2 regions of the Cryobacterium sp. TMT2-4 genome follow, and region 1 is predicted to be linked to the other one. Evidence: riboswitches for the same ligand, from Rfam matches in the RefSeq annotation. Region 1 holds a riboswitch; the other holds the start of a gene.

The links. A riboswitch is a leader RNA that binds a small molecule or an ion and turns the genes downstream of it on or off. The one in region 1 is predicted to bind thiamine pyrophosphate.
Region 2: another riboswitch for thiamine pyrophosphate. It lies ahead of E3O54_RS16025 (3-oxoacyl-ACP reductase); the one in region 1 lies ahead of E3O54_RS03055 (ECF transporter S component).

Annotation. Positions count from the first base shown of each region.
Region 1 is NZ_SOGE01000012.1:28,058-32,095, reverse strand. It holds gene E3O54_RS03060 (ABC transporter ATP-binding protein) at 1-1,307, opposite strand, end outside; gene E3O54_RS03055 (ECF transporter S component) at 1,318-1,950, opposite strand; TPP riboswitch at 1,988-2,097, opposite strand; gene nhaA (Na+/H+ antiporter NhaA) at 2,458-3,831, shown strand.
Region 2 is NZ_SOGE01000046.1:63,597-67,634, reverse strand. It holds gene E3O54_RS16040 (RimK family alpha-L-glutamate ligase) at 1-853, shown strand, start outside; gene E3O54_RS16035 (putative quinol monooxygenase) at 1,277-1,570, opposite strand; gene E3O54_RS17205 (hypothetical protein) at 1,614-1,742, opposite strand; TPP riboswitch at 2,027-2,127, shown strand; gene E3O54_RS16025 (3-oxoacyl-ACP reductase) at 2,184-2,948, shown strand; partial or broken gene E3O54_RS16020 (LLM class flavin-dependent oxidoreductase) at 2,966-4,038, shown strand, end outside.

The DNA.
Region 1 (4,038 bases):
TGGGTGGCCAGCACGGTGCCCACCGACAGCCGACGTTTCTCTCCGCCGGAGAGGGTGAACGGGTTCGCCTCGGCCAGGTGGTCCAGGCGCAGGCGCTGCAGCACCTCGTCGACCCGGGCATTGATGTTCGCCTCCGGCCGTTTGAGGGCGCGCGGCCCTACGGCGAGTTCGGCCCGCACGGTGGCGGCCACGAACTGGTGCTCCGGGCTCTGGAACACGGTGCCGATGCGGGTGAGCAGCTGGCGGGACTTCCAGCGGATCGGTTCCTCGTCGGCCCCGCCGGCGAACTCCGGGCTCGCGAGAACCGCTCCCCCGGCCGGTTTCAGCAGGCCGGCGAGGGTGAGCATCAGGGTCGATTTGCCGGCGCCGTTCGGTCCGGTGACTGCCAGAGCGGTGCCGGCGTGCACCGTGAGGTCGATGTCCCGGGCGAGCACGTCGGCGCGCGTGCGCGCGACCGCGAGGCCGGGCGTGCGGAGCAGAGGGACCGAGCCGGGCGCCGACGCCGAGCTGGTCTCGCGCCGCGATGCAGTCAGGCCGTTGCCCCGCCCGGGCACCCAGACACCCTCGGCCGCGAGCCGTTCCCCCTGACTGGTCAGCACGTCGTCGGGATGGCCGTCGGCCAGCACTCCCCCGGCCGCGTCGAGCACGATCACCCGGTTCACAAGGTTCTGCCAGACGGCGACCCGATGTTCGATCACGATGAACGTCGCCGCGGAGTTCTCGAGCACGCGGGCAACGGAATCGCGCACATCCAGCACGCCTCCAGGGTCGAGATTCGCTGTGGGTTCGTCGAGCAGCAGCAGCCCCGGCCGCATCGCCAGCACCCCAGCGAGGGCGAGGCGCTGCTTCTGTCCACCCGACAGCGACGACGTCGGATGGCTGAGCGGCAGGTTCAGGCCGACCATGTCCAGGGCGTCGCTCACCCGGCGCCAGATCTCTTCGCGGGGCACCCCAAGGTTCTCGCAGCCGAAGGCGACGTCGTCGCCCACCCGCGCCAGGATCACCTGGGAGTCAGGGTCCTGCAGCAGCAGCCCGGCCTGGCCGCGCGCTGCGGTCGGCTCGGCGCCGTTTACAAGCAGCTGACCGCGCTGCTCGCCCTCCTCGTCGCCGCCGAGAACCCCGGCGAGGGCGTGCAGCAGAGTGGATTTGCCGGCCCCGGAGGCGCCGAGCAGCAGCACGCGCTCGCCCGGCTCGATTCTCAGGTCGAGGCCGTTGACGGCCCAGCCCCGCCGCCCGGCATGCCGCCATCCCCAGCCGCGGGCCACGACGGACGCTCCCGAGACGGATGCCGCTGCTGCCGGTGTCATCGCCGTCCCCCTAGACCTGGGTGCGGTTCGATCGCCCGGCGGCGAACCGCGACAGTGCCCCGGTGCGGGCGAGGCCACGCATGGCCAGCCAGGACAGCAGTCCGGCCACGACAATGCCGGAGACGATCGAGGAGGCGGTGTAGATGGTGATGAAGGGAACGGCCGATCCGGGGTACCAGAGCAACAGGTCGTTGACGGCGAGGGCAAGGCCGGCACCCGCGCCGGCGAGCAGGGCCACGACGAGGCGGTAGTTGGCGTAGAAGAACAGCGCGAAGACCAGCTCCGCGCCGAGACCCTGCACCAGGCCGGAGACCAGGATGGTGGCTCCCCAGGCGGTGCCGCCGACCAGAGTCGACACGACCGCCGCCAGCAGCTCGGTGTAGAGCGCGGCGCCGGGTTTGCGGATGATGAGGCCGCCGAGTACGCCGGCGAACAGCCATCCGCCGCCCAGGAGAGCCTGCAGGCCCGGCAGCAGCGGGGTGAGCAGGCCGCTGAGCGGGTTGTACGCCTGGTTCCAGACGACGAAGATGAGCCCGCTGGCCACGCCGATGACACTGGCGATGACGATGTCGACGACCCGCCACCGGAAGTTACGCGGCTGGCGGGACGTGGTGGAGGTGAGAAGAGTTGTTGTAGCGTGCACTGGTCGTGCCCTTTCCGTAGATGGTTCCAGGGCACGGGAACGAGAAAATTTGCCTCCCTGCGCTGGCATGATCCAGATCAGGTTCGACGGTCGAAGCTTCAGAAGCTTCCTCTCAGCCCGGTTGACCGGACTCCCGTGTTCGATTCAAGTATAGACCTCGGCCTAGACTCGCGGGATGGAGTCCTCGCCTCGCCCCCGCATCACTGTCGGGCGCGAATGACGTTCACCGTTCTCCTGATCCTCGCCGGGCTGTTGCTTCTGTTGCTGCGCCACTTCATTTTGCGGCGACGACGGATGCGACGCGGGCTACCCGTGCGCGGACCCTGGCACATCCCCCGCAGTTGGCGGGAAGGGCCGGGCTCCCGCCAGCGGCTGGGACGCTGGCGGTGTAGCTGGCGCGGGCGGCGTTGACCGCCCGAACGCGGTACGCTCGACGTGGTGTGTCGGGAAGTCTGGTCGACAGCAATGTCCGTGTGCCACAAAATCCTGATTGACTGAGGCTCGTCCATGCCGAAACCATCACCTCTTCCTCCCACCCCGAAACTTAACGTCTTTCGCCGCAGCAGCTATCCCGAGTACCTGCACGTCTCGACGATCCTGCGCAAAGAGACCGTGGGCGGCGCTCTCCTGCTGGTGGCGACGGTTCTCGCGCTGACCCTGGCCAACACCGGGGCGTCCGATTTCTACTATGCGGTGCGGGACTTTCAGATCGGCTACGAGCCGTGGCACCTCAATCTGAGCCTCGGCGCGTGGGCCGCCGACGGACTCCTGGCGATCTTCTTCTTCATTGCCGGGCTCGAACTCAAGCGTGAGTTCGTCGCCGGCGATCTGCGAACCTTCAGCCGCGCGGTCGTCCCGGTCGCCGCGGCCGTCGGCGGCGTTATCGTTCCGGCTGTGATCTTCACCGCGATCGTGTTCAGCTCGGGGCCGGAAATGTTACGAGGCTGGGCCATCCCCACCGCCACCGACATCGCCTTCGCCGTGGCCGTGCTCGCCGTGATCGGCTCCAAACTGCCCAGCGCTCTGCGCATCTTCCTGCTGACCCTGGCCGTGGTCGACGACCTGCTCGCCATCGCCATCATCGCCTTCTTCTATTCCGGCGACCTCCAGCCTGTTCTGCTGCTGCTCGCCATCGTGCCGCTGAGCCTCTTCGCCTTTCTGGCGCATACGCACTCCTATCTGTTCGGCACCACCAGGTGGGCCGCGGGCGCCGTTCTGCTGCCGCTCGGCCTCGCCACCTGGGTTCTCGTGCACGGCTCCGGCATCCACGCCACGGTGGCCGGAGTGCTGCTCGGCTTCGCCGTGCCCGTGCTGCGCAGCCGACGTGGCGGCGGACCCGACGCCGGCCCGGGCCTGGCGCAGAACCTCGAGCACCGCATCCGCCCGCTCTCGGCCGGTTTCGCCGTGCCGGTGTTCGCGTTCTTCTCCGCCGGGGTCACGATCGGCGGCGTGTCAGGCCTGACAACGGCCCTCACCGACCCGGTCGCGATCGGAATCGTCGTCGCCCTGGTGGTGGGCAAGCCGGTTGGCATCATGCTCGCCACCTGGCTGGTCACCAAGACCACCCGGGGCGCCCTTGACCCGGACCTGGCCTGGGTGGATGTGATCGGCGTCGCCATGCTCGCCGGTGTCGGCTTCACGGTGTCGCTGCTGATCAGCGAGCTGGCTTTCGGGCAGGGTAGTCCGCACGACGAACACGCCAAGGTGGCTATCCTGACCGGTTCGCTGCTGGCGGCACTACTCGCGACCGTGGTGCTGCGGAGCCGCAACCGGCACTACGGGCGCATCGCCGCCAAAGAGGCGCTCGACGCCGACAACGACGGCGTCCCAGACGTGTTCGGGGCCGATCCGGCTCGCGACGAGCGGTTCGGCGGGCACTGACAGGGCCGGAGCGCACCCAGCCGCTCAACTCCCTCAGCCGGAGTGTCTGCTGGTCGTCACGGGCGGAACGCCGTGCCCGGCACCGAACCAATTCGACGGAGATTCATCGATCAACACCCGTTTTTGAGCCCAAATGCGCTGTTCAGGGCACAATCTCCGTCGAATTCGTTCGGGACGGATGTGCCGCAGGTCCGCGGACTCGAAAGA
Region 2 (4,038 bases), on a different contig from region 1:
CACCGACGGCGTTCTCGACCTGGATTCGGTACCGCCGGAGGGAATCTTCTGGTCGCGCATCAGCGCATCCGCTCACACACGCGACCACGGAAAGTCGAAAGACTACGCGCGCGCCGTGTTGGCTTGGCTCGAGGCCCACGGCCGCCGCACGGTGAATGGCCGGCGCGTTCTCGAGCTCGAGATGAGCAAGGTCGAGCAGCTCGTTGCACTCAAAGCCGCCGGCATCGACACCCCTCGCACCGTAGCCGCGGTGGGCCGTGAGCAAATTCTCGATGCCGCACACGACTTTCCCACCCCGTTTATGACCAAGCACAACCAAGGCGGCAAGGGCCTCGGCGTTCGCAAGTTCACGAGTCACGAAGAGCTCGCCGCGTACGTTGCCTCTTCCGAGTTCGAGGAGCCGCAAGACGGCATCACACTCATTCAGGAATATATCCAGGCTGCGGAACCGTTCATCACCCGGGTTGAGATCGTGGGCGGCGAGTTCATCTACGCCGTCAAAGCCGACACCGCACGCGGCGGCTTCCAGCTGTGCCCGGCGGATGCCTGCGCCATCGACCCGATCACGCGCGAGCTGATCATGCCTCCCGGCGCCACCATCGCACCCATAGCCGGTCAGCAACTGTTCAGCCTGCGCGAAGACTTCGACCACTCGATTATCGAGAAATACCTCGAGTTCGCGCGCCGCACCGGGTTGGAAGTCTGCGGCATCGAGTTCATCGAAGCCGAAGATGGCCGAGTGCTCACCTACGACGTGAACACCAATACGAACTACAACGCGGTCGTTGAGGCCGAAGCCCCTCGTTCGGCTCCACGTGCCCTGGCTCGGTACCTCAAAAAGCTCGCAGCCTGAAATACGTGGCGCCAGCCCCAGTACCAGCTCACGAAACGGATAAAACTCTCGTTGGTCCACGGTGGTTAGCCGTGGAGGCCAATACCACCGATGCAGCGTTGGGATGAAGATACCGACATCTTTTGCGACGCCAGCGAGAGGGATCTATTGGCGAAGAATTTCTTCGCCGGAGAAGTACGCAGACTTTTACGACTCAGTCGGGAAGTACTGGTTGCCCTCAACCAGGATGGTCGTATCCGACTTTGCCACCACGACATCATTTCAAACTGCGTGATACATGGCCGACTGAGCGTTGTGTGCGGGCTAACCCGCAACTGCGCCGAGTGTAGGCGGCTTACCTGGCCCAGTTCCCCAACCGGGAACACATCACGGCGCACAACCGGGGACATGAGCATGATCTCGGGCATGCGCCGTAGTGCCCGGTCAGATGTCGCTGGCGATCTCAAACATGGAGATTTGGGGGGTACTGGCCAGCAATGAGCCCAGATCGGTCGCACCCGCACCCGCGCGCCAGTGACGATATGCCGCGTCAGCGTCGGCCGACGCCCACCGCTCCAGCAAGATCATGTGGGCGGGATCATCGCAATCAAGCAACACATCAACACCCAGGCACCCCTCAAATGCACGGGTTCCGACCAAAATGTCTCGCAGCATGGCCTCCGCCCCGAGAACGGCCTCTGGTTTTAGGCGAAGGTCAAGAAGAACTGTCAGGGCCATGAAAACTCCAATTCACATCAGGGTAGAAGGTCGGGCGTAGTGCTTAGAAATTGAGGATCTGGTAGCCCTCGACTACGAGATTACGGATACTGGCGTCGCCGTTGTACTCCCTAAGCAGCGGCCACCCACCGGCCTTGACCGCGTCCCGTGGGATGCCACACAGAATGCGCACGCACCCCGGATGTTGTCGTGCAGGGCAACGGCGAGAGGATTCATCCTATGCTTGGGGTCTGAGATGGCGGCGAGAGATTCAACACCCAAACCGTCACAAACAACCACGACGTCATCGCGGCGTCCGTGAATTCACGAGCAGTCTTAAGGCCGCGATATACGCGTGAGCTGTCGGAGCCGATGGACTCACAAATGACGACAGCGATCTTACAAAGTCGACCAGCCCGGCAGTCTCTGAGTTTAGGACGCAAATTCCCAAGTACCAGGCCGTTGCGTATACTCGTCTCCAGCGACACGGGGTGCCGACTGCATGACGGTCGGCTGAGATGACACCCGTTGAACCTGATCTAGTTCGAACTAGCGAAGGGATGTCACGGAGAATTACGTGCACCGCATTGGTGCCGGATCTGGTCCTTTCGCCATACCCAAGGTGAAGAAAATCATGCGAATAGCAGAACAGATTGTCCTGGTCACCGGCGGTGCACGCGGCCTGGGTAAAAGCATCGTGCACGCTTTCGCGGCGCAGGGCGCCCGGGTGGTCATCAACTATCACAACAGCGCCGCAGCGGCGGAAACCCTGGCTGCCGGCTATGGGCCTGAACATGCTCTTGCCGTACGGGCCGACGTCACCGAACCGGCCCAGGTCGCGGCAATGCTCACGCAGGCTCAGGCACATTTTGGCTCCACCGTGACAACGGTGGTCAATAACGCGTTGGCCGATTTCAGCTTCAACGGCGATGCCCGCTCCGGCGCTGCCGTCATCAGCTGGAACGAGTTCGAGACGCAGTTCTCCGGCAGTGTCCGCGGTGCCCTGAACACGACCCAGCAGGCACTGGCCGGCATGCGCGAGGCCGGGTTCGGCCGCATCATCAACATCGGCACCAACCTTTTCCAAAACCCGGTGGTGCCTTACCACGACTACACTGCCGCCAAGGCCGCCATGCTCTCCCTGACCCGCACCCTTGCCTCGGACCTCGGCCTGCACAACATCGCCGTGAACATGGTCTCCGGCGGGCTGCTGCGCACCACGGATGCCAGCGCGGCCACCCCCGAGGACGTGTTCGACTTCATCGCCGCCTCCACCCCGCTACGCAAGGTGACAACCCCGGCCGAATTTGCGGATGCGGTACTTTTTTTCGCCTCCCCCTGGGCGCGGTCGGTCACCGGGCAGAACCTGATAGTCGACGGCGGCCTGGTGATGAACTAACTAGGGCCGCGCCGGTCATGTCAGCCCCGCGCCAGCTTCACTTCAATGCGTTCCTCATGGGTTGTGGCCACCACGGCGCCGCCTGGCGGCGGCCGCAGTCGCCCATCGAAGAGTTAGGAGACATCAGTTTCTACGAACGGCTCGCCCGAAGCGCCGAACGTGGCCTCTTTGACGCCGTTTTCTTCGCCGACGGGCAAGCCGTCGGCGATGTGAGTACCGGCCCGCGGTGGTTTCTTGAGCCGCTGACGGCGATGGCAGCGATGGCGCGGGCGACGAGCCGGATCGGGCTGGTCAGCACCGTCTCGGCGACCTTTTACACCCCTTTCCACGCTGCGCGCATGCTTGCATCCCTGGATCACATCAGTAAAGGGCGCATCGGCTGGAACGTGGTGACCTCCATGTTTGACGCCGAAGCCCGCAACCATGGAATGGACATGCTGCCCTCCCACGATCAGCGCTATAGCCGGGCGGCCGAGTTCATCGAGGTGGCGCTGAAATTGTGGGATTCGTGGGAGGACGATGCTCTGATCCTGGACCGCGGAGGTCTCTATCTGACCCGGCCCGGGTGCGAGCGATCGGCCACTCCGGTGAACACTTCCGGGTGGATGGCCCGCTGACGGTGCCGCGCCCGCCGCAAGGTCGACCGGTGCTGTTTCAGGCCGGCGCCTCCGTCCCTGGCCGGGAGCTGGCCGCCCGTTATGCCGAAGGTATCTATGCGGTGGCATATGACCTCGCCAGCGGACAGGAGTACTACCAGGATATGAAACGGCGCATTGCCGTAGCCAAACGCGATCCGGATGCGGTGTTGATCATGCCCGGTCTCGTCACTTATGTGGGGTCCACACAGGCGCAGGCGCGGGCGAAGCAAGCGGAGGTCGATGCCCTCCTGCCGACCGAGCAGTCGCTCGCGCAGCTGGGAACGTTCGTGCAACAGGATTGCAGTACCTGGGATTTGGATGCGCCGGTGCCGCCGCTGCCGCCGCTGGCCGGCTTCACTGGGCCGCAGGGTCGGTATGCGACCATCCTACGAATTATCCAGGCTGAGCAGCCCACGGTAAGGCAGTTGCTGGGCCGGCTCGCCGCCGGCGGT